DNA from 3 places in the Streptomyces sp. NPDC016309 genome. Region 2 is predicted to be linked to each of the others. Evidence: riboswitches for the same ligand, from Rfam matches in the RefSeq annotation. Region 2 holds a riboswitch; each other region holds the start of a gene.
The links. A riboswitch is a leader RNA that binds a small molecule or an ion and turns the genes downstream of it on or off. The one in region 2 is predicted to bind cobalamin.

Region 1: linked by a shared signal. The riboswitch ahead of cobN (cobaltochelatase subunit CobN) and the one ahead of ACF068_RS09850 (energy-coupling factor ABC transporter permease) in region 2 are both predicted to bind cobalamin.
Region 3: linked by a shared signal. The riboswitch ahead of ACF068_RS01665 (ribonucleoside-diphosphate reductase subunit alpha) and the one ahead of ACF068_RS09850 (energy-coupling factor ABC transporter permease) in region 2 are both predicted to bind cobalamin.

The regions. Positions count from the first base shown of each region.
Region 1 is NZ_JBIBSG010000007.1:304,524-312,045, reverse strand. It holds gene ACF068_RS20035 (D-glucuronyl C5-epimerase family protein) at 1-324, opposite strand, end outside; gene ACF068_RS20030 (TerD family protein) at 495-2,522, opposite strand; gene ACF068_RS20025 (precorrin-2 C(20)-methyltransferase) at 2,794-4,281, opposite strand; gene ACF068_RS20020 (precorrin-8X methylmutase) at 4,278-4,925, opposite strand; gene ACF068_RS20015 (cobalamin biosynthesis protein CobG) at 4,922-6,112, opposite strand; cobalamin riboswitch at 6,119-6,257, shown strand; gene cobN (cobaltochelatase subunit CobN) at 6,291-7,522, shown strand, end outside.
Region 2 is NZ_JBIBSG010000003.1:447,037-454,558, forward strand. It holds gene ACF068_RS09830 (FAD-dependent oxidoreductase) at 1-1,885, opposite strand, end outside; gene ACF068_RS09835 (energy-coupling factor ABC transporter ATP-binding protein) at 1,995-2,846, opposite strand; gene cbiQ (cobalt ECF transporter T component CbiQ) at 2,843-3,592, opposite strand; gene ACF068_RS09845 (energy-coupling factor ABC transporter substrate-binding protein) at 3,599-4,051, opposite strand; gene ACF068_RS09850 (energy-coupling factor ABC transporter permease) at 4,048-4,731, opposite strand; cobalamin riboswitch at 4,761-4,993, opposite strand; gene dhaM (dihydroxyacetone kinase phosphoryl donor subunit DhaM) at 5,033-5,434, opposite strand; gene dhaL (dihydroxyacetone kinase subunit DhaL) at 5,431-6,054, opposite strand; gene dhaK (dihydroxyacetone kinase subunit DhaK) at 6,060-7,046, opposite strand; gene ACF068_RS09870 (DinB family protein) at 7,271-7,522, opposite strand, start outside.
Region 3 is NZ_JBIBSG010000001.1:374,344-381,865, forward strand. It holds gene ACF068_RS01640 (extracellular solute-binding protein) at 1-552, opposite strand, end outside; gene ACF068_RS01645 (GntR family transcriptional regulator) at 847-1,611, shown strand; gene ACF068_RS01650 (DUF3311 domain-containing protein) at 1,732-2,010, shown strand; gene mctP (monocarboxylate uptake permease MctP) at 2,007-3,635, shown strand; gene ACF068_RS01660 (GNAT family N-acetyltransferase) at 3,711-4,214, shown strand; cobalamin riboswitch at 4,234-4,391, shown strand; gene ACF068_RS01665 (ribonucleoside-diphosphate reductase subunit alpha) at 4,530-6,887, shown strand; gene ACF068_RS01670 (ribonucleotide-diphosphate reductase subunit beta) at 6,887-7,522, shown strand, end outside.

The DNA.
Region 1 (7,522 bases), on a different contig from region 2:
CTCGTGCCGCCGCGCCATCACCCGCTCGGCCTGCGCCCGCGCCCGGTCGAGGAAGAACACGTCCCCGCTGCGCCGGTGGGCGGCCAGGTTCTCCAGTCCGTACTGGATCTGCCCGACCGGGTGGTCGTGCAGCCCCCCTTTCCACCGGAACATCCGCACCCCGTCCCCGTCGTGCGTCCCCTCGTCCTCGCGCGGGGCCACCCGGTCCCGCCACGGCCGCATCCCGTCGGGCACGTCGAGCACGCACCGGAAACCCCGCACCGCGAACGTGAACGGCAGCCCGCCGGGCACCGCCACCTGCTCGCCGGGAGCCCGCCGTCCCACCAGAAACCCACCTCCGGCCAACGCCACCGCCGCCGCACCGCCCCCTGCGGCCTTCAGCAACCACCTACGGCTCTCCACCACGCATCCCCCCAACAGGCCACACAGTCACCTGCTGTTCCCCGAAGGGAGGATCTTGGTTCGCCCCGGCGCGCCGCCCCGGCCGGCTGACGTCAGCGGTCGGCCGCCGTCTCCTCGGCCTGAGCCCGGTGCGAGCCGCGTCGGTCCAGGTGGGTGATGACCTGGGCATGGAAGCGGTCCACGGCCTCGTCCACGCTGCGGATGAACCCGGTTTCGGCAGAGCCGCGCCCCGTACCCATGCCCTTGAAGAGGGAGAGCCGGAAGCCGACGATCTCGGCGCCGTCCTTCGGCAGGATGTCCGCGGGTTCGGGGCGCAGCCGTTCCAAGGTGCCCCTCGGCCCCACTCCCGGTCCCGCGACCAGGGTCTCGATGTGCAGGTCCGCCGGAGCGGCCGCCAACTGGCGAATCAGGCGTTTGGCCCTGGTGAGCGGGTAGCCCTGCTCTGCCGACGGCAGCTCGATCGATGTGCGCAGCTTGCCCGTGCGCAGATCCGCCGTGATGGCGAGGATCCCCTGCGTGTCCTCCATGCGCAGCTCGGCGTGCAACCGTCCCTCCAGGCAGAGCCGCTCCGCCATCTCGGCACGGCGGGTACGGGGATCCGTACCTCGTCTGGCGCGCTGGACGGGCAGCACCTTCCGCCCCAGTTCACCGCCCAGGCGCAGACACACCTGCCGGATCAGCCGCTCCCAGCTCTCGGTGACCTCCGTGGCCCGCGCGTCGCCCTGGCACAGGGTCTCGTTGTCGATCCCGTTCCGCACCGGCACCCACGCCGCTCCCATGTTCTGGAACCCGTGGCATCCCGAGTTGTCGTGCTGGAGGTAGTGCAGCAGTTCCTGGAGCAGCCAGGCGTGCGCCGCGTTCCCGACGCCCTCGTGCCGGATCAGCATCTGGGCCTGGTGGGCGACTTCGGCCCAGGACAGGTGCCAGAGGGCCACCTTGTGCTTGCGCCGCCCGTCGATCTTGATGTCGACCAGCGGACTGCCCTCGAGGGCGACATCGTTGGACAGCGTGATCACGGCCTCGTAACCGCGTCGTGCGGCGATGTCGACGTAGGCCTGTACCTGCTCGGACTTGAGCGGGTTGCCGTTCGTCTTGGTCTCGACGAGGGCGGTCCACAGCTTTCCGGCGCGTTCGACGCGGATGACGCCGTCGGGACGCCTCGGGGAGTCGCCGTGCGGCAGCGACACCTCGGTGAACGTCTCCATTCGTCCCGCCGGTGCGCCGAAGCCGGCGGTGAGGCGCCGGCCGAACTCCGGCACCTGGGCCATCACCGACAGCAGGACCGACGTGGCCCGCGTCTCGCGCTCCCGGTCGCTCTTGAGCGCGGTCACGGGGAAGAGCCGGGCGGTCCGCCAGGACTCGTTCTCGGCGAGGGACTTCTTGACGGTCTTCGGGAGGGTCACCTTCTTCTTCGCGGCGCGTGGCCGGGCGGGCTTCCTGGGCGCGGCCGCTCCCGCCGGGGCGGCCTCGCCGGCCCTGGGCGGCGGGACGTGCGCCGCTTCCCGGACCACGGGCGGCACCGGGCCGCTCACCGTCTCCTCCTTCGGCCCGGCTTCGGGGACGTCCTCCTCCGTGTCGTCCTCGATGTCGACACCGAAGTCCGTCGCCAGGCCGACCAGCCCGGAGTGGTATCCCTGACCCACGGCGCGGAACTTCCACTCACCGGCCCGCCGGTACAGCTCCCCGAAGATGAAGGCGCTCACCACACCGGCGTCGTCGACGGGGAAGCGGACCAGTCCCTCTCCCGCACCGTCGACGAGCGACAGGCACAGGTCGTCCAGCTCACCGAAATGCGCTCCGTCGTACCGGCTGGCGGCCACGATGATCCGCTCGACGTCGGGCGGTACGGCCTCCAGGTCGAAGCTGATCCGGTCCACGCTGCCGTCGGGGGTGGGCGTCTTGCCCAGAAGCTGCACGCTTCCGTCGTCGGCGACCGGGTTGTTGTAGAAGTAGAAGTCGGCGTCGCTGCGCACCTTTCCGGTGCCGTTCAGCAGGAGCACGGACACGTCGGCGTCGCCCTCACCGGTGCTGCTGCTCCAACTCAGCCCCACCGTCACGGAACCGGTGTCCGCACTGAGCGCCGACAGACCGATGTTGGCGCCCTTGACCATCGTGTGCATGCGGCCCCCCAGATGCACAGCCGCCTCGGGACGCACCCCGGCAGCCAGCGGAAAACAGTGTGTGGTGCGTCACACATGTACTGTTCCGGAACCCTAGCGTCCAAGGCCCGGGGTCTGTGCGGAACCGCGAAAAAATGGGTGGCCGTGACATGACGCCCGGTAAGGGCGGCAGGTGGGGGCGGAGGGTACCGGCGGCGGCACCGCGCCGGCATGCCGTGGCGGCGGGAAGGGCGCGGGGGCCGGCGTCGCGGTGACGCCGGCCCCGGCGGGGTTACGCCTCCGGGTACCTGCGGGGGGTCCAGGCGATCGTGGTGCCGTCGGCGCGGCGGACCGCCTGGGTCTGGGAGGAGCCGATGAGGAGCAGGGTCCGCATGTCGACCTCCGCCGGGTCCAGGTCCGCGAGCGGGAGGACGCGGACGGACTCCTCCGGGCCGCCCACGTCGCGGGCGACGACCACCGGGGTGTCGGGGGCCCGGAGTTCCAGGAGGAGTTCGCGGGCCTTGGCGACCTGCCAGGTGCGGCTGGCGGAGCCCGGGTTGTAGAGGGCGAGCACCAGGTCGGCGGCGGCCGCCGCGCGGAGGCGCTCGGCGATGACCTCCCAGGGCTTGAGCCGGTCCGACAGGGAGAGGGTGGCGTAGTCGTGGCCCAGCGGGGCGCCCGCCTTCGCGGCGGCGGCGTTCGCGGCGGTCACGCCGGGCAGGACGCGGACCGGGACGTCCAGGTACGGGTCCTGGGAGGCGACCTCCAGGACGGCCGTGGCCATGGCGAACACGCCCGGGTCGCCGCCCGACACCACCGCCACCCGGCGCCCGCGGCGGGCCAGGTCCAGGGCGAACTCGGCGCGCTCCGACTCGACCTTGTTGTCCGAGCCGTGCCGCTCCTGGCCGGGGCGCACGGGGACCCGGTCCAGGTAGGTGGTGTAGCCCACCAGGTCGGTCGCCGAGGCGAGCGCGCCCCGGGTCTCGGGCGTCAGCCACAGGGGGCCCGCCGGGCCGGTGCCGACGACCACGACCTCGCCCGAGGCGGGCACGGCCGGGCCGGAGTCGACGCGCGACGGGAGCACCGCCACGGAGAAGTAGGGGACCGATCCGGGGTCGACGTCCGCCAGGGCGCCGGTCCGTTCGCCGGCCATCGTGGCCCGCTCCACGTAGTGGGCGTCGTCCAGCCGGCCCGCCCGCTCCAGGGCGCGCCGTACCGTCGGGAACGTCCGGCCCAGCTTCATGACGACGGCCGAGTCGGTGGCCGCCAGGCGGGCCGTCAGTTCCTCCTCCGGCAGCGTGCCGGGGATGATCGTCAGGATCTCCTCCGCCTCGCACAGCGGCTTGCCCAGCCGGGCCGCCGACGCGCTCACCGAGGTGACACCGGGGATGACCTCGGTGTCGTACCGGTCCGCCAGCCGCTTGTGCATGTGCTGGTAGGAGCCGTAGAACAGCGGGTCGCCCTCGGCGAGGACGGCGACCGTGCGGCCCGCGTCCAGGTGGGCGGCCAGCCGCGCCGACGCCTCCTCGTAGAAGTCGTTCAGCGCACCCCGGTACCCGCCCGGGTGGTCCGTCGTCTCGACGGTCAGCGGGTACATCAGGCGTTCCTCGACGTGGTCCTCGCGGATGTGCTCGGCCGCGATGGAACGGGCGATGGAACGGCCGTGGCGGGCGCAGTGGTACGCGATCACGTCGGCGGCCGCGATGGCCTTCACCGCCGCGACCGTCATCAGATTCGGGTCGCCGGGGCCGAGCCCCACGCCGTACAGCTTGCCGCTCATGCCTGGATCTCCGCCTCGTGCGCGATCGCGTTGATCGCCGCCGCCGCCATCGCGCTGCCACCCCGCCGGCCGCGCACCACCAGGTGCTCCAGGCCCGGGAAGGCGGCCAGCGCGTCCTTGGACTCGGCCGCCCCGATGAACCCGACCGGTATGCCGATGACGGCCGCCGGGCGGGGCGCGCCCGCCTCGATCATCTCCAGCAGCCGGAACAGCGCGGTCGGGGCGTTGCCCACCGCGACGACGGACCCTTCGAGCCGGTCGCGCCACAGCTCCATGGCGGCCGCGCTGCGGGTGGTGCCGAGTTCGGCGGCGAGCGCCGGGACGGACGGGTCCGAGAGCGTGCAGACCACGTCGTTGCCGGCGGGCAGCCGCTTGCGCGTGACGCCGCTGGCGACCATCTGCGCGTCGCACAGGATCGGCGCGCCGGCGCGCAGCGCCTCGCGGGCGCGGGCCACCACGTCCGGCGTGTAGGCCAGGTCGCGGACGAGGTCGACCATGCCGCACGCGTGGATCATCCGCACGGCGACCTGGCTGACGTCGGCCGGCAGGCCCGCGAGATCCGCCTCGGCGCGGATCGTGGCAAAGGACTGGCGGTAGATCTCCGCCCCGTCCTTCTCGTAGTCGAACACTCTGCTCTCGCTCATTTCGTCGGTCCTTGTACGGTCGGCTGGTACGCGCCCTCGCCGGTCGCCACCATGTCGGTCCACGCGCCCTGGGGGTGGCCGCAGCGGCGTGCGCAGCCGGACCAGTGGACGGGCAGGGCGCCCTCGCGGGGCCGGGCGTCCGCCCGTACGTCGGAGAGGGACTTGGCGCAGCCGGGGCGCCCGGTGCACGCGGTGACGCCGATCCAGGGGGAGTCGGTACGGGTGATGAACCCGGCCCCGTCCAGGGCGCGCAGCCGCTCGCGGGCCGCCGCCGGGTCGGTGAAGCCGGGCAGGACGAACCCGCGCCACGGGGTGACCCGCACCTCCCCGGCGGGCAGCAGGGCGCGGAACTGGGCGGTGGTCACCCGGCCGAGGCGGGCCAGGACGGACAGCATGCCGTCGCCGGCCGTTCCGGGCGCGGGCGGGGGGCACGTGGGGAACGCCGCGTCCGGTACGGGCTCCGCCGCGACGCCGGCCCGGCGCAGGTGTCCGTCCACGTCCACGTCCTGCCCAGCCGGCAGCTCCCGCACCCGCCAGGCGCCGGTGCCGGCCGCGCGGGCCGCCGCCAGGAACGCCCCGGCCGCCGCGAGCGCGGCGCGGGGCGCGTCGGCGGAGGACACCCGGTGGGTCGTACGCCCCACCCGGACCAGGCCGGTCCCGGCGGGCTCTGCGATCAACGTCACATCGGCGGCCAGGCCCGCCACGTCGCCCCGCCCGTCGTCCACGGCGAACAGGAAGCGGCCGGAGAGCTCCGGCGTCCAGTCCTCGGCGCACAACAGCTCGTCCAGGCGCGCGGCCCACGCCTGCACGCCGGCGCCGGCGAGCGGCGAGACCACCATGTTCCGTACCCGCTCGTGCCGTTCGGACGGCAGCAGTCCGGCGTCCCGCAGCAGGTCCACCAGCCCGAGTCCGCAGCCTTCCCCGAGGCCCCTCAACTCCACGTTGCCGCGCGAGGTGAGGGAGAGGTGCCCGTCGCCCAGGCGGTCCGCCGCGTCGGCCAGCGCCAGGACTTGACGGTGCGTCAGAACGCCGGTGGGGAGGCGGAGCCGGGCCAGCGACCCGTCGTCGGCCCGGTGCAGCCGGAGCGCACCGGGGCACGCGTCACCGCGCTCGCGGACACGGTCCCGTATGTGCGCTTCACCCCGGTCCTGGGGATTTGGTGAGCTGGGCGGCATGGCGGCGAGCATACGCGCAGCCTCTACTATGCAGACGGCACAGGGTCCCAGGGCCCTAGGGAGGAAGCCCGGTGAGAATCCGGCGCGGTCCCGCCACTGTGAGTCCGGCCGGAAACCGGACGAGTCAGGAACTCCCGCCGTCCTACGACCACCCGGGGCGCGGACACCCCGAGGAAGGCCTGCGCACGTCATGACGCACGCGACCACGCCCGAGACGGCGCCCGCCCCGGCGCCCGCCACGACGATCCTGCTGCTGTCGCACTCCGACACCGACCTGCTCAGCGCCCGCGCGGCCGGCGGCCCCGTCGCGTACCGGTTCGCCAACCCCGCCCGGCTCCCGATGGACGACCTCCCGGGCCTCCTCGACGGGGCCGACCTCGTCGTCGTACGCCTCCTCGGCGGCATCCGCGCCTGGGAGGACGGCCTCCAGGCGCTGCGCGCGACCGGCAAGCCGCTGGTCGTCCTCACCGGCGAACAGGCCCCCGACGCCCAGCTCATGGAGACCTCCACCGTCCCGATCGGCATCGCGGCCGAGGCGCACGCCTACCTCGCCCACGGCGGTCCGGACAACCTGGAGCAGCTCGCCCGCTTCCTCTCCGACACCGTCCTGCTCACCGGCCACGGCTTCGAGCCCCCGGCCGCCGCCCCCACCTGGGGCCCCCTGGAGCGCACCGCGCGCGCCACCACCGGCCCCGTGGTCGCCGTGCTCTACTACCGCGCCCACCACATGAGCGGCAACACCGCCTTCGTCTCCACCCTCTGCGACGCCATCGAGGACGCCGGCGGCCAGGCCCTCCCGCTGTACGTGGCCTCGCTGCGCGCCCCCGAGCCGGAGCTGCTGGAGAGCCTGCGCACGGCCGACGCGGTCGTCACCACCGTCCTCGCCGCCGGCGGCACCAAGCCCGCCGAGGCCCAGGCGGGCGGCGACGAGGAGGCCTGGGACGCCGGCGCCCTCGCCGCCCTGGACGTGCCGATCCTCCAGGCCCTGTGCCTGACCGGCTCGCGGGCCGCCTGGGAGGAGAACGACGAGGGCCTCTCCCCGCTCGACGCCGCCAGCCAGGTCGCCGTCCCCGAGTTCGACGGCCGCCTCATCACCGTGCCGTTCTCGTTCAAGGAGATCGACGCCGACGGCCTGCCCGCGTACGTCGCCGACGCCGAGCGCGCCGCCCGCGTCGCCGGGATCGCCGTCCGGCACGCCCGGCTGCGGCACATCCCGAACGCCGACAAGCGCCTGGCGCTGGTCCTCTCCGCGTACCCCACCAAGCACTCCCGCATCGGCAACGCCGTCGGCCTCGACACCCCCGCCTCCGCCGTGGCACTGCTGCGCCGGCTCCGCGAGGAGGGCTACGACTTCGGCGCCGAGGACGTCCCGGGCCTCGCGTCCGGCGACGGCGACGAGCTGATCTACGCCCTGATCGAGGC
Region 2 (7,522 bases):
AGAGCACCACCGTGTCGACCGGCACGGTACGGGACTCACCGTCCACGGTGATGTGCAGGCCCTCGTCGTCGATCCGGTCGTACGACGCGCCCGCGACCATGGTCACGCCCCGGTGCTTGAGCTCGGTGCGGTGGATCCACCCGGTCGTCTTGCCCAGCCCCGCGCCGACCTTGGACGTCTTGCGCTGGAGCAGGTGCACCGTGCGCGGCGGCTTCGGCCGCTCCGGCGCGCGCAGCCCGCCGCGCCCCGCGTACGCGGTGTCGACGCCCCACTGGCGGAAGTAGGTCTCGGCGTCCTGGCTCGCGCCCTCGCCGCCGTCCGTGAGGAACTCGGCCACGTCGAAACCGATGCCGCCCGCCCCGATGATCGCCACGTGCTCGCCGACCGGCGCCCCGTCCCGCAGGACGTCCAGGTAGCTGACCACGCTCGGGTGGTCCACGCCCTCGATGGCGGGCGTGCGCGGGGTGACGCCGGTCGCGACGACCACCTCGTCGTACCCGGCGAGCAGTTCGGCGGTGGCGTACGTGCCCAGCTTCACGTCCACGCCGCGCAGTTCGAGCTGCGTGCGGAAGTAGCGCAGCGTCTCGTCGAACTCCTCCTTGCCCGGCACCCGCTTGGCGATGTTGAGCTGTCCGCCGACCTCGTCCGCGGCGTCGAACAGCGTCACCTCGTGGCCGCGTTCGGCGGCCGCCACCGAGCAGGCGAGCCCGGCCGGCCCGGCGCCGACGACGGCGATCCGCTTGCGCAGCCGGGTGGGGGAGAGGACCAGCTCGGTCTCGTGGCAGGCGCGCGGGTTGACCAGGCAGGAGGTGATCTTCCCGCTGAAGGTGTGGTCCAGGCAGGCCTGGTTGCAGCCGATGCAGGTGTTGATGGTCTCCGGCCGCCCGTCCGCGGCCTTGGCCACGAACTCCGGGTCGGCGAGGAAGGGCCGGGCCATGGAGACCATGTCCGCGCGCCCCTCCGCCAGGATCCTCTCGGCGACCTCCGGGGTGTTGACGCGGTTGCTGGTGATCAGCGGGATGGACACCGAGCCCATCAGCTTCTTGGTGACCCAGGTGTACGCGCCGCGCGGCACCGAGGTCGCGATGGTGGGGATCCGGGCCTCGTGCCAGCCGATGCCCGTGTTGATCATCGTCGCACCGGCGGCCTCGATCTCCCGGGCGAGCGCGACGACCTCCTCCAGGGTCGAGCCGCCCGGCACCAGGTCCAGCATGGAGAGCCGGTAGATCAGGATGAAGTCCTCGCCGAGGCGCTCACGCGTGCGGCGGACGATCTCCAGCGGGAAGCGGACGCGGTTCTCGTACGACCCGCCCCAGCGGTCCTCGCGCCGGTTCGTCGCGGCGGCGATGAACTCGTTGATCAGGTAGCCCTCGGAGCCCATGATCTCGACGCCGTCGTACCCGGCCGACCTGGCGAGCTCCGCGGCCCGTACGTAGTCCTCGATCGTCCGCTCGACCTCGGCGTCGGTGAGCTCGTTCGGCACGAAGGGGCTGATCGGCGCCTGGAGGGCGCTCGGCGCGACCAGGTCGCGGTGGTAGGCGTACCGCCCGAAGTGCAGGATCTGCATCGCGATCCGCCCGCCGGCCGCGTGCACCGCGTCCGTCACGACCCGGTGCTGCGCGGCCTCCTCCTCGGTGGTGAGCCTGGCCCCGCCCTCGTACGGCCGGCCCGCGTCGTTGGGCGCGATGCCACCGGTGACGATCAGCCCGACGCCGCCGCGGGCGCGCTCGGCGTAGAAGGCGGCCATGCGGGCGAAGCCGTTCTCCGCCTCCTCCAGCCCGACGTGCATGGACCCCATGAGCACCCGGTTGGGCAGGGTGGTGAACCCCAGGTCCAGGGGGCTGAGCAGGTGCGGGTACGGGGCCGGGGCCGGGGTCGCAGTCATGGGGGCGCCTCCTCGCGCGATGTCGTCGCCCCAGTTGTAGACGACCCCGGGGGCCTTGTGCAACAAGTTGCATAAGGATCGGGGCGTGACCTCCGCTACGTACCGCCGCCTACGCGCCGCCCGGGACCGCGGCCGCCGCCCAGTCCTCCAGCTCCTCCGGGGTGCGCGGGCCCGGCTCCTGTGCCCCCAGCAGGCCCCGCTCCCGCAGCACCCGCGCCACCGCCATCCCCCACGGGCGGCGCAGCCGGGCCGCGTCCAGCAGGGCCTGGTCGGCCAGCAGCTCCGCCGCCGGACCGGTGCGCAGCCCGTCCGGGGTGAGGACCGCCGCGTCGTCGGCCCAGCGCAGCGCCAGGTCCACGTCGTGCGTCGCCATCACGACCGTGGTCCCGGAGGCGCGCAACCGGTCCAGGACGGCCAGCAGCCGCTCCTGGCCGTGCGGGTCCAGACCGGCCGTCGGCTCGTCGAGGACCAGCACCCGGGGCCGCATGGCCACCGCGCCCGCGATCGCGGCCCGCTTGCGCTGCCCGTACGACAGCAGGTGCGTCGGCCGGTCCTCCAGCGCCGCGATGTCCAGCGCCTCCAGCGCCTCCCGCACCCGCTCGCGCACCTCCGCCTCCGGCACGCCCAGGTTCAGCGGCCCGAACGACACGTCCTGGCCCACGGACGCCGCGAACAACTGGTCGTCCGGGTCCTGCACCACGAGCTGCACCGTCGTCCGCAGCCGGGTCAGCCCCGCCCTGTCGTACGACACGTCGCGCCCCTCCAGGCGCAACCGGCCGCTCGCGCACCGCAGGCCACCGCTCAGCAGCCGCAGCATCGTCGTCTTGCCGCCCCCGTTGCGGCCCAGCAACGCGATGGAGCGCTTTTCCGGCACGGCGAAGTCGACGCCCTCGAGCACGGCGGGACCGTCCTCGTAGGCGTATCCCGCACCGACGAGTTCCACGACGGCGGGAGCATTCATGGCAGGAACCTCTCGAGTACGAAGGTGGCGACGACGAGCCCGGCGAGCAGCACGCCCGTCGCGGCGAGGAAGCGCCCGGACACCGCCGTGGGCGGCACCAGCACCCGCAGCGTGCCGTCGTAGCCCCGCCCGGCCAGCCCCGTCTGGAGCCGCGCCGCCCGGTCGAAGGCGCGCACGAACGCGGTCGCGCCCAGGCCCGCCAGGGAGCGCCAGGTGGCCGCCCGGCTCGTCAGCCCGAGCCGCGCCGCCTGCGCCTCCCGGATCCGCCGGACCGCGTCCAGCAGCAGGAAGCTGATCCGGTACATCACCAGCGCCACGTCGACGACCGGCGCCGGGACGCCCGCCCGGACCAGCCGGGGCAGCACGTCGGACACCGGGGTGGTGAACGCGAACAGCAGCACGCCCATCGAGGCCGCCGACGTGCGCAGCAGCAGTCGCCCGGCGTGCGCCGGCCCGTCGGGCGCGAGCGTGACGAACCCCTCCGCCCCGCCAACCTGGAACAGCAGGGGCAGCGCGCCCGTCACACAGAAGCCGAGCGGGACGCGCCACGCCCGCCACAGCCGGCGCGGCGGGACCCCGGCCGGGCCGAGCAGCACCACGAGGGTCGCGGCGGCGACCAGCGCGGCCCCCGGCCACGGCGGCAGGCACACGGCCAGCAGCGTCAGGCCGAAGCCCAGCGCGGCCTTCTCGCACGGATGGCGGCGGCGCCAGCGACTGCTGTGCGCCGCCGCGTCGATCGGCAGCACCGGCGGTTACGCCGGCGTCCGCGGCGCGTCGGCCCCGGAGCCACCCGCGCCGACCGCGTCGGCCGGTGCCGCGTCCGGGGTGCCGGGAGTGCCCGGGGTGTCCGGGGTACCCGGGGTGTCCGCCGCCGGGGCGTCCCCGCCGGGGGACCCCGCCCGTGCCCGGGCCTCGCCCTGCCGGCGGCCGCGCCGCAGACCGAAGTAGTAGGCCAGTACACCGGCGCCCAGGGCGGCCTGGAGCGAGAACAGCGCCGACTCGATCTCGCCGGACGGCGGCTCGTACAGCGGGGTGAACCACGGCTCGTAGTCCGGGTGGGACTCGGTGATCGCCGTCTCCGCCTGCCCGTCGGCGCCCGTGAACGGCTCCTCCTTGTGGTCGCCCATGCCCAGGGCCAGCGGCAGGACGGCCAGCGCGACCACGACGAGCAGCAGCAGCGAGTTGATCCTGGCGTTACGGCTCATCGGGCCACGGCCTCCTTGTTCGCGGACACGACGCCGAGCCGTGCCAGATCACCCTTGCTGGACTGCATCAGCAGCCGCATCACCAGCACGGTGAGCAGCCCCTCGCTGACCGCCAGCGGAACCTGAGTGATCGCGAAGATGCCGCCGAACTTGGCCAGCGCGCCGGCCACCCCGCTGCTGGGGTCCGGGAACGCCAGCGCGAGCTGCACGCTGGTGACGCAGTACGTGGACAGGTCGGCGACGAAGGCCCCGAAGAACACGCTCACCATCAGCGGCACCTCGAAACGGCGCAGCAGCCGGTACGTCCCGTAGCCGGCCCACGGACCGACGATCGCCATGGAGAACGCGTTGGCGCCCAGGGTCGTCAGGCCGCCGTGGGCCAGCAACAGCGCCTGGAACAGCAGCGTGATGGTGCCCAGCACCGCCATGATCGGCGGCCGGAACAGGATCGCGCCCAGCCCCGTGCCGGTCGGGTGGGAGCAACTGCCCGTCACGGAGGGCAGTTTCAGGGCGGACAGCACAAACGTGAAGGCGCCGGACGCACCGAGCAGAAGGGTCGATTCCGGATTGGCCTTGACCTCACGGGTCAGGGCCCTGACCCCGTGGACGACGAAGGGGGCGGCCGCGACGCTCCAGGCGGCCGCGTGCACGGGGGGCAGATAGCCCTCGGCGATATGCATATGGAAGGAGACCCTCTCCAGCACCTCGTGGATGGACAACGCGCCCTGGCCGGTCTCCTGGCTGACGGGTCATGCCGCCGCGGCTCCGCCTTCCCGGACGACGCGGTTCCCCGCGACGTTCCAGTGGCTTCCCGAGGTGGTCCCCGGGAGTGGAGCCGGACTTCCCGATCACAGTGGCGAGGGCCGCACCGGTACCGCACCGGTTTCCCGTACACCAAGGCCCTGCGACAGTAGTGCGTTGACCAGGTACATCACAAGCCGCGCGTCGGCGCACGGCCCGGCTCCACCCGCGGGGCACACCTCATTCCTTGCGGTAGCCGTACGCCTCGGACGCCGCCGCCACCACCGCGTCCAGGTCACCGCCCGCCGACGCGGTGACCACCGCCGCCACGGCCCCCTCCACGAACGGCGCGTCCACCAGCCGGGTGCCCTCGGGCAGCTCGTCCCCCTCCGCGAGCAGGGCCTTCACCGTCAGGACGGCGCTTCCCAGGTCCACCAGGACGGCCACCCCCGCACCGCCGTCGACCGCCGTCGCCGCCCGCGTGATCAGCTCCGCGCTGGTGCCGAGCCCCCCGTCCGGGGTGCCGCCCGCGGCCGCCACCGGCGCGGTGCCGCCGCCGGCCAGGCCCCGCGCCAGCTCGGCCACGGAGGACGCCACCGCCGCGCTGTGCGAGACCAGGACCACACCCACCTGCCCGCTCACCGGCCGCCCCGCTCCGCCCCCGCCTCGGCGAGCGCCGCGAACAGCAGGGCGGAGGACGTCGCCCCCGGGTCCTGGTGCCCCTCGCTGCGCTCACCCAGGTAACTGGCCCTGCCCTTGCGGGCCCGCATCGGCACGGTCCCCAGGGCGCCCCGGTCCGCCGCCTCCGCCGCCGCCGGGAGCGACTCGCCGAGCGACTCGGCCAGTGCCTCGACGGCCGGCTCCAGCGCGTCCAGCATCGTCTTGTCCCCGGCCTTCGCCCCGCCGAGCTGCGCCACCGCCGCCACGCCCACCCGCAGCGCCTCGGCCAGTTGCACCGGCGCCACCTCGGCGGCGTCGCCCAGAGCCTTGCCCGTGCGCCGCAGCAGCGTCCCGTACAACGGCCCCGACGCGCCGCCGACCGTGGAGATGAGCTGCCGCCCGGCGAGGGTGAGCACGGCCCCCGGTGTCCCGGGCCGCTCGTCCTCCAGGGCCGTGACCACCGCGGCGAAACCGCGTCGCAGATTGGCGCCGTGGTCGGCGTCGCCGATCGCCGCGTCCAGCTCGGTGAGCCGGCCGGCCTCCCGGTCCACGGCGGCCGCCGCCCCGGTCAGCCAGCGCCGGAAGAAGTCCGCGTCGAGCACGCCCCTCACCGTCCCCAGCGGAGCGCGGCGGTCCGCACCGGCGCGTCCCACAGTCGCAGCAGTTCCTCGTCGGCCCGGCACAGGGTCACGGAGCACCCGGCCATGTCGAGCGAGGTCACGTAGTTGCCGACGAGCGTACGGGCCACGGGAACGCCCCGCTCGCCCAGCACGCGCTGGACCTCGGCGTTGAACCCGTACAGCTCCAGCAGCGGTGTCGCCCCCATGCCGTTGACCAGCACCAGCACCGGACCGCCGGGCCGCAGGTCCTCCAGGACGGCGTCGACCGCGAAGTCGGCGATCTCGCGGGAGGTCATCATGGGCCGCCGCTCCCGGCCCGGCTCGCCGTGGATGCCGATGCCCAGCTCCAGTTCGCCCGGCGGCAGGTCGAACGTGGGGCTGCCCTTCGCGGGGGTGGTGCAGGCGCTGAGCGCCACCCCGAAACTGCGCGCGCTCGCGTTCACCCGGCGGGCGATCGCCTCCACCCGCTCCAGCGGCGCACCCTCCTCGGCCGCCGCTCCGGCGATCTTCTCCACGAACAGCGTGGCCCCCGTCCCGCGCCGTCCGGCGGTGAACGTGCTGTCGGCGACGGCCACGTCGTCGTCCACGACGACCTTCGCCACCTGGACGCCCTCGTCCTCGGCGAGCTCGGCGGCCATCTCGAAGTTCAGCACGTCACCGGTGTAGTTCTTGACGACGAAGAGCACCCCGCGCCCACTGTCCACGGCCGCCGCCGCCCGTACCACCTGGTCCGGCACGGGGCTGGTGAACACCTCACCGGGGCAGGCGGCCGACAGCATCCCCGGCCCCACGAACCCGGCGTGCAGCGGCTCGTGACCGGACCCGCCCCCGGACACCAGCGCCACCTGCCCGGCGACCGGCGCGTCCCGCCGGACGACGACCCGGTGCTCCACGTCCACGGTGAGCTCCGGATGTGCGGCCGCGATCCCGCGCAACGCGTCGGCGACCACGGTCTCGGGTACGTTGATCAGCATTCTCAACGGTGCCTCCCAGCTTGGTGCGAGCAGGTGGTCCTGGCTGCCGGCCGCCCTCCCGGCACCCCGGTGACGGGCCGTCCGGCCCAGTATCGGGGCGGTGACGGGCATCGGACCGGATCGCGCCGGACACGGCCCCCGAGGCGTCCCCCGCCGCGTCCCCGGGCACGGCCCCCGACGCGTCCCCGTAGGCGTCGCTCCGGCGCCGGAGCGTGCGCGCGGCGTCAACGGCGCTCCAGGCAGCCCCGGAGGAACGCGGCCTGTCCCGCGTGCTGGAGGTCCTCCGCCACGACACTGACCAGGCGCACGCCCAGGGTGACCGGGGGCGACCAGGAGGTGTCCACGACGCGGTCCAGGTCGGCGTCACGGAGGGTCCGGACGAATCCGACGGTCCGTTCGTGGACGGCGTCGTAGTAATCCGGCAGGAGCGCCGGCGTCCGCACCCGTACCGACCCGACCTCCTCGGCGGTGTGCCC
Region 3 (7,522 bases), on a different contig from region 2:
GGACGCCTTGAGCTTCTTGAGGCCGTCGATCCACTCGGCGCGGGTCTTCGGCGGGGTCACGCCGGCCTTCTTGTAGGCGGCCTTGTCGTAGACGACGACACGGTTGGCGGCGTACCAGGGGGCGGAGTAGAGCTTGCCGTCCAGCTCGTTGGAGGCGAGCATGCCCTTGTTCCAGCCGTCGGCCCCGAGCTCGGCCTTGTCCTCGGTGAGGTCGGCGAGGCCACCGGTGGCGGCGTAGCCGGCGGTCTGGGTGTTGCCGAGCTCGATGACGTCCGGCGGGGCGTCCTCGGAGAGGGCCGTGGTGACCTTCTCCTGGATGCCGTTCCACTGCTGGATCTCGACCTTGACCTTGACGCCCTTGTGCTTGGCCTCGAACTCCTTGTTGACGTTCTTGATCCACGCGTCGGGAGCCGAGCCGTCCATCACCCAGACGGTCAGGGTCTTGTCGCCACCGGCGTCGGAGCCGCCCCCCTTGCCGTCGTCCGAGCCACACGCGGCAATACCGACCATCATGCCCGCGACGCCTATCGCCGCGATGAGCTTGCGCTTCACGCCACCCTCCTCAGGGATGCCTGCAAACCCTGCCCCCACCGCGAAGCCATACCGGTGTACTGCCCGTGCTGCCCGTGGGACTGGGACCTGGTCTTTAATGGTTTAGACCAGTAACCCGGAGCTTGGCCTAGACCTTTAGGGGTGTCAAGGGTGTATAAGAAGGGCAGTCGGGTCCGTTACCGGACCGACACCTGAGGGAGGGCGACGACCCGTGACCGGTCCGTGCCACCATGTGAGCCGCAATAGACGGAGGAGCCGGTGACGGCAACAGCACAGGAGTCGGGAAGGCGGGTCATGGCCACGGATGGAGGCGGCACCGAGACCGAGGGCGGGGCAGCCACCCGCACCGCGCGCGTGCCCAAGTACTACCGCCTCAAGCGGCACCTGCTGGACATGACGGAGACCATGCCCCCCGGTACGCCCGTACCGCCGGAGCGGACGCTCGCCGCCGAGTTCGACACGTCCCGCACGACCGTCCGGCAGGCGCTCCAGGAACTGGTCGTCGAGGGACGGCTGGAGCGCATCCAGGGCAAGGGCACGTTCGTCGCCAAGCCCAAGGTCTCGCAGGCGCTCCAGCTCACCTCGTACACCGAGGACATGCGCGCGCAGGGCCTGGAGCCCACCTCGCAGCTCCTCGACATCGGGTACGTGACGGCGGACGACACCCTCGCCGGGCTGCTCGACATCTCCCCCGGCGGCCGGGTGCTGCGCATCGAGCGGCTGCGGCTGGCGAGCGGCGAGCCGATGGCCATCGAGACGACCCACCTGTCGGCCAAGCGCTTCCCGGCGCTGCGGCGGTCGCTGGTCAAGTACACCTCGCTCTACACGGCGCTGGCCGAGGTGTACGACGTCCACCTCGCCGAGGCGGAGGAGACCATCGAGACCTCCCTGGCGACGCCCCGGGAGGCGGGCCTGCTCGGGACCGACGTGGGCCTGCCGATGCTGATGCTCTCCCGGCACTCGCTGGACGAGAACGGCGAACCGGTGGAATGGGTGCGCTCGGTGTACCGGGGCGACCGGTACAAGTTCGTGGCCCGTCTCAAGCGGCCCAACGGCTGACGCCACCGAGATCCTTACGAGACCCGTCCGTTATCCGGACCGGGGTTCCGCGCGGCGGACCGGTCCCCTAGATTGCGTGCGCATTACGCCATGTGATCAGCGAGGGGACGGAGTCGCCGTATGACACAGGAGAAACAACCAGCAATCACCCCGGTGCGGGTGGTGGTGGCGCTCTGTCTGTTCGCGCCCTTCGTGGCGATGCTGTGGGTCGGCTCGTACGCGAAGGTCGAGCCGACCCTCGCCGGGATCCCGTTCTTCTACTGGTACCAGATGGCCTGGGTCGTCATATCGACCGTGCTGACGATGGTCGCGTACCAGCTCTGGCACCGTGACCAGCGGGCCCGCGCGGCGGCGCGCGGGTCCTCGGCCCCCTCCGCCCAGGGGGGTGCGTCGCGGTGAACGACGGCGTGAACGGCGTCGCGCTCGCCGTCTTCATCTTCTTCTTCCTGGCCGTCACGGTCATGGGCTTCATGGCCTCGCGCTGGCGCAAGGCCGAGAACGAGCACAGCCTCGACGAATGGGGCCTGGGCGGCCGCTCGTTCGGCACCTGGATCACCTGGTTCCTGCTGGGCGGCGACCTCTACACGGCGTACACCTTCGTCGCCGTCCCGGCGGCGATCTACGCGGCCGGCGCGGCCGGCTTCTTCGCCGTCCCCTACACGATCCTCGTCTACCCGCTGATCTTCACCTTCCTGCCGCGCCTGTGGTCGGTGTCCCACAAGCACGGGTACGTCACCACCTCCGACTTCGTCCGGGGACGGTTCGGCTCGAAGGGCCTGTCGCTGGCGGTGGCCGTGACCGGCATCCTCGCCACCATGCCGTACATCGCGCTCCAGCTCGTCGGCATCCAGGCGGTGCTCGACGTGATGGGCGTGGGCGGTGGCGAGACCACCCACTGGTTCGTCAAGGACCTGCCGCTGCTCATCGCCTTCGGTGTCCTCGCGGCGTACACCTACTCCTCCGGGCTGCGGGCGCCGGCGATGATCGCCTTCGTCAAGGACACGCTCATCTACATCGTCATCGCGGTGGCGATCATCTACATCCCCATCAAGCTCGGCGGCTTCGACGAGATCTTCAGCAAGGCGGGCGAGGCCTACGCGCAGATCAACCCGGCGACCGACAAGCCGCGCGGCGCGCTGGTGCCCGGGGAGATGGGCCAGTGGGGGTACGCGACGCTCGCGCTCGGCTCGGCGCTGGCGCTGTTCATGTACCCGCACTCCATCACGGCGACGCTGTCCTCGCGCAGCCGTGACGTGATCCGCCGCAACACCACCATCCTGCCGCTGTACTCGCTGATGCTGGGCCTGCTGGCCCTGCTGGGCTTCATGGCGATCGCGGCCGGCGTGAAGGTGCAGAACGGCCAGCTCGCCATCCCGCAGCTGTTCGAGGACATGTTCCCGGACTGGTTCACGGGCGTCGCCTTCGCGGCCATCGGCATCGGCGCGCTGGTCCCGGCGGCCATCATGTCGATCGCCGCCGCCAACCTGTTCACCCGCAACATCTACAAGGACTTCCTGAAGCCGGACGCCACGCCGGAGCAGGAGACCAAGGTGTCCAAGCTGGTGTCGCTGCTGGTCAAGGTGGGCGCGCTGGCCTTCGTGCTCACCATGGACAAGACGGTCGCCATCAACTTCCAGCTCCTCGGCGGCATCTGGATCCTCCAGACCCTGCCGGCGCTGGTGGGCGGCCTGTTCACCCGGTGGTTCCACCGCTGGGCGCTGCTGGCCGGCTGGGCGGTCGGCATGGTCTACGGCACGGCGGCGGCGTACGGCGTCGCCAGCCCGACCCAGAAGCACTTCGGCGGCTCGTCCGCCGAGATCCCGGGCATCGGCGAGATCGGCTACATCGGTCTGACGGCGTTCGTCCTCAACGCCCTGGTCGTGGTGGTCCTGACGTTCGTGCTCCGGGCGACCAACGCGCCGGACGGCGTCGACGAGACGTCCCCCGGGGACTACACGGCCGACGCGGGCGACCCGGGCGTGAAGGTGGAGCTCCCTCCGGCCACGGCGGGCGCCGGGCACTGACCCATCCGCGTACGAGGGCCGTCGTGCCTCCCCCGGTGGGGGCACGGCGGCCCGTTCGTTGTGCACTCTGGCCCCATGGACATCACCATCAGGGCGGTACGGCCGGAAGAACACGAGACGCTCGCCGACGTCACGGCCCAGGCCTACCTCGGCGACGGGTTGCTGGCCTTCGGGGAGAGCGACGAGTACCTGATCGAGCTGCGGGACGTGGCCGGGCGCGCCGCGCGGGCCGAGGTGCTGGTCGCGGTCGCGGAGGACGAACGGGTGCTCGGGGGCGTGACGTTCGTCCCCCGGGGCGGCGGTCCGTGGGGCGGGCACGCGCGGGACGGGGAGGCGGAGTTCCGGATGCTGGCGGTGGCGCGGGCGGCCCGGCGGCGCGGCGCGGGCGAGGCGCTCGTACGGGCGTGCGTGGAGCGGGCGCGGGAGGTGGAGGGGTGCCGGCGGCTGGTGGTGTCCTCGTGGCAGTCCATGCGGGCGGCGCACCGGATCTGTGAGCGGCTGGGGTTCGACCGGACCCCGGAACGGGACTGGCAGGCCGCTCCGGGCGTCACGCTCCGCACCTACGCCGTGGAACTCTGAGCCCCGGTCGACACAACATGTGGGGGGTGCCTCAATCGGCGCCCCCCACATGTATGCTCGTCCTCGCTGTCGCCGCAGGGGAATCCGGTGCAATTCCGGAACTGTCCCGCAACGGTGTGTTGGTGTGCCTCTGGGTACGTACGAGTCCGAAGACCTGCCGACAGCGCGCCCGGACCGTCCGGCCCGGGTGCCCAGACGTCCGGGCCTCGCGGAGTGGGCCGGTGGACGCGGTGCCCTGCGCCCCCGTACCCGGGCGTGCCCGCTCCCCTGCCCGCGCCGCCGGTGGCCCCGAGCCGAGCGAGGGAGAGCCCCCACGTGACCATCGCGCCAGCCGATCCGGTTTCAGCGATCGAGAGCGACGGAAACGACGGACCCGGGACCGTACTGCTGCGGACCCTGACCGACCTCACCGCCGATCTGCCCGACACCGACCCCGGCCGGGTCGCCGCCGCCGCGCTGCGCGGCCGGCACGCCGGGTCCGACGAGGCGGAGCTCCGGGAGCTCGCCACCGAGGCGGCCGCCGGTCTGATCGCCGAGGACCCGGCGTACTCCCGGCTCGCGGCGCGGCTGCTGGCCCGGACCATCGCGGAGGAGGCGGCGGGGCAGGGCGCGGTGGCGTTCTCGGCGTCGGTGGCCGTCGGGCACCGGGAGGGCCTGATCGCGGACCGCACGGCCGCGTTCGTCTCGCTCCACGCGGACCGGATGGACGCGCTGGTCGACCCGGCCGGGGACGACCGGTTCGGCTACTTCGGGCTGCGGACGCTGTACTCGCGCTACCTGCTCCGCCACCCGCTCACCCGCAAGGTGATCGAGACGCCCCAGCACTTCATGCTGCGGGTGGCGGCGGGCCTCGCCGAGGACGACTCGGTGCGCGCCCTGGACGAGGTCGCGGCGCTGTACGGGCTGATGAGCCGGCTGGACTACCTGCCCTCCTCCCCCACGCTGTTCAACTCCGGCACGCGACACCCGCAGATGTCCTCGTGCTACCTGCTGGACTCCCCGCTGGACGAGCTGGACTCCATCTACGACCGCTACCACCAGGTCGCGCGGCTGTCGAAGCACGCGGGCGGCATCGGCCTGTCGTACTCCCGCATCCGGGCGCGCGGTTCGCTGATCCGGGGCACCAACGGGCACTCCAACGGCATCGTGCCGTTCCTGAAGACGCTGGACGCCTCGGTGGCGGCAGTGAACCAGGGCGGGCGGCGCAAGGGCGCGGCGGCGGTGTACCTGGAGACGTGGCACGCCGACATCGAGGAGTTCCTGGAGCTTCGGGACAACACCGGTGAGGACGCCCGGCGCACCCACAACCTGAACCTGGCGCACTGGGTCCCCGACGAGTTCATGCGCCGGGTCGACGCCGACGCCGAGTGGTCGCTGTTCTCGCCGGCCGACGTGCCGGAACTGGTCGACCTGTGGGGCGAGGCGTTCGACGCCGCCTACCGCGCCGCCGAAGCGAAGGGCCTGGCCCGCAAGACCATGCCCGCCCGGGACCTGTACGGCCGGATGATGCGGACCCTGGCGCAGACCGGCAACGGCTGGATGACGTTCAAGGACGCCTCCAACCGCACGGCCAACCAGACGGCGCAGCCGGGCCACACGGTCCACTCCTCGAACCTGTGCACCGAGATCCTGGAGGTCACGGACGACGGGGAGACCGCCGTCTGCAACCTGGGCTCGGTGAACCTCGGCGCGTTCGTCAGCGGCGGCGACCTCGACTGGGAGCGGCTGGACGCGACCGTCCGCACGGCCGTCACGTTCCTGGACCGGGTCGTCGACATCAACTTCTACCCGACCGAGCAGGCCGGGCGCTCCAACGCGAAGTGGCGGCCGGTGGGCCTGGGCGCGATGGGCCTCCAGGACGTGTTCTTCCAGCTCGGGCTGCCGTTCGACTCGCCCGCGGCCAGGGCCCTGTCGACGCGTATCGCCGAGCGGATCATGCTGGCCGCGTACGAGGCGTCCGCCGACCTCGCCGAGCGCAACGGCCCGCTGCCGGCCTGGAAGAAGACCCGTACCGCGCGCGGGGTGCTGCACCCCGACCACTACGACGTCGAGCTGAACTGGCCGGAGCGGTGGGAGGCGCTGCGCGCCCGCATCGCCGAGGTCGGCATGCGCAACTCGCTGCTGCTGGCCATCGCGCCGACGGCGACGATCGCCTCGATCGCGGGCGTGTACGAGTGCATCGAGCCGCAGGTGTCCAACCTGTTCAAGCGCGAGACGCTGTCGGGCGAGTTCCTCCAGGTCAACTCCTACCTGGTGGCCGAGCTGAAGCGGCTCGGCGTGTGGGACGCGAAGACCCGTGAGGCGCTGCGCGAGTCCAGCGGCTCGGTCCAGGGCTTCACCTGGATCCCGGCCGAGGTGCGCGAGCTGTACCGGACGGCGTGGGAGATCCCGCAGCGCGGCCTGATCGACATGGCGGCGGCCCGTACGCCGTTCCTGGACCAGTCGCAGTCGCTGAACCTGTTCCTGGAGACGCCGACCATCGGCAAGCTGTCGTCGATGTACGCGTACGCCTGGAAGCAGGGCCTGAAGACGACGTACTACCTGCGCTCGCGCCCGGCGACCCGGATCGCCCGCGCGGCCCGGGCGTCCGTCCCCGTCCCCGCGCAGGTGACCCCGGAGGACGCGGTCGCCTGCTCCCTTGAGAACCCCGAGTCCTGCGAGGCCTGCCAGTGATGTCCGCTTCCCCCGAGAAGAACCTGCTCGACCCGGGTTTCGAACTGACCCTCCGCCCGATGCGCTACCCGGACTTCTACGAGCGCTACCGGGACGCCATCAAGAACACCTGGACGGTGGAGGAGGTCGACCTCCACTCCGACGTGGCGGACCTCGCCAAGCTGACGCCCGGTGAGCAGCACCTGATCGGCCGGCTGGTCGCGTTCTTCGCGACCGGTGACTCGATCGTGGCGAACAACCTGGTGCTGACGCTGTACAAGCACATCAACTCCCCCGAGGCGCGGCTGTACCTGTCGCGGCAGCTCTTCGAGGAGGCCGTGCACGTCCAGTTCTACCTGACGCTGCTGGACACCTACCTGCCCGATCCGAAGGACCGGGCGGCGGCGTTCGACGCCGTGGAGAACATCCCCTCCATCCGGGAGAAGGCGCAGTTCTGCTTCCGCTGGATGGACTCGGTGGAGAAGATCGAGCGGCTGGAGACGAAGGCCGACCGGCGCCGCTTCCTGCTGAACCTGATCTGCTTCGCCGCCTGCATCGAGGGTCTGTTCTTCTACGGCGCCTTCGCGTACGTGTACTGGTTCCGCTCGCGCGGTCTGCTGCACGGCCTGGCGACCGGCACCAACTGGGTGTTCCGC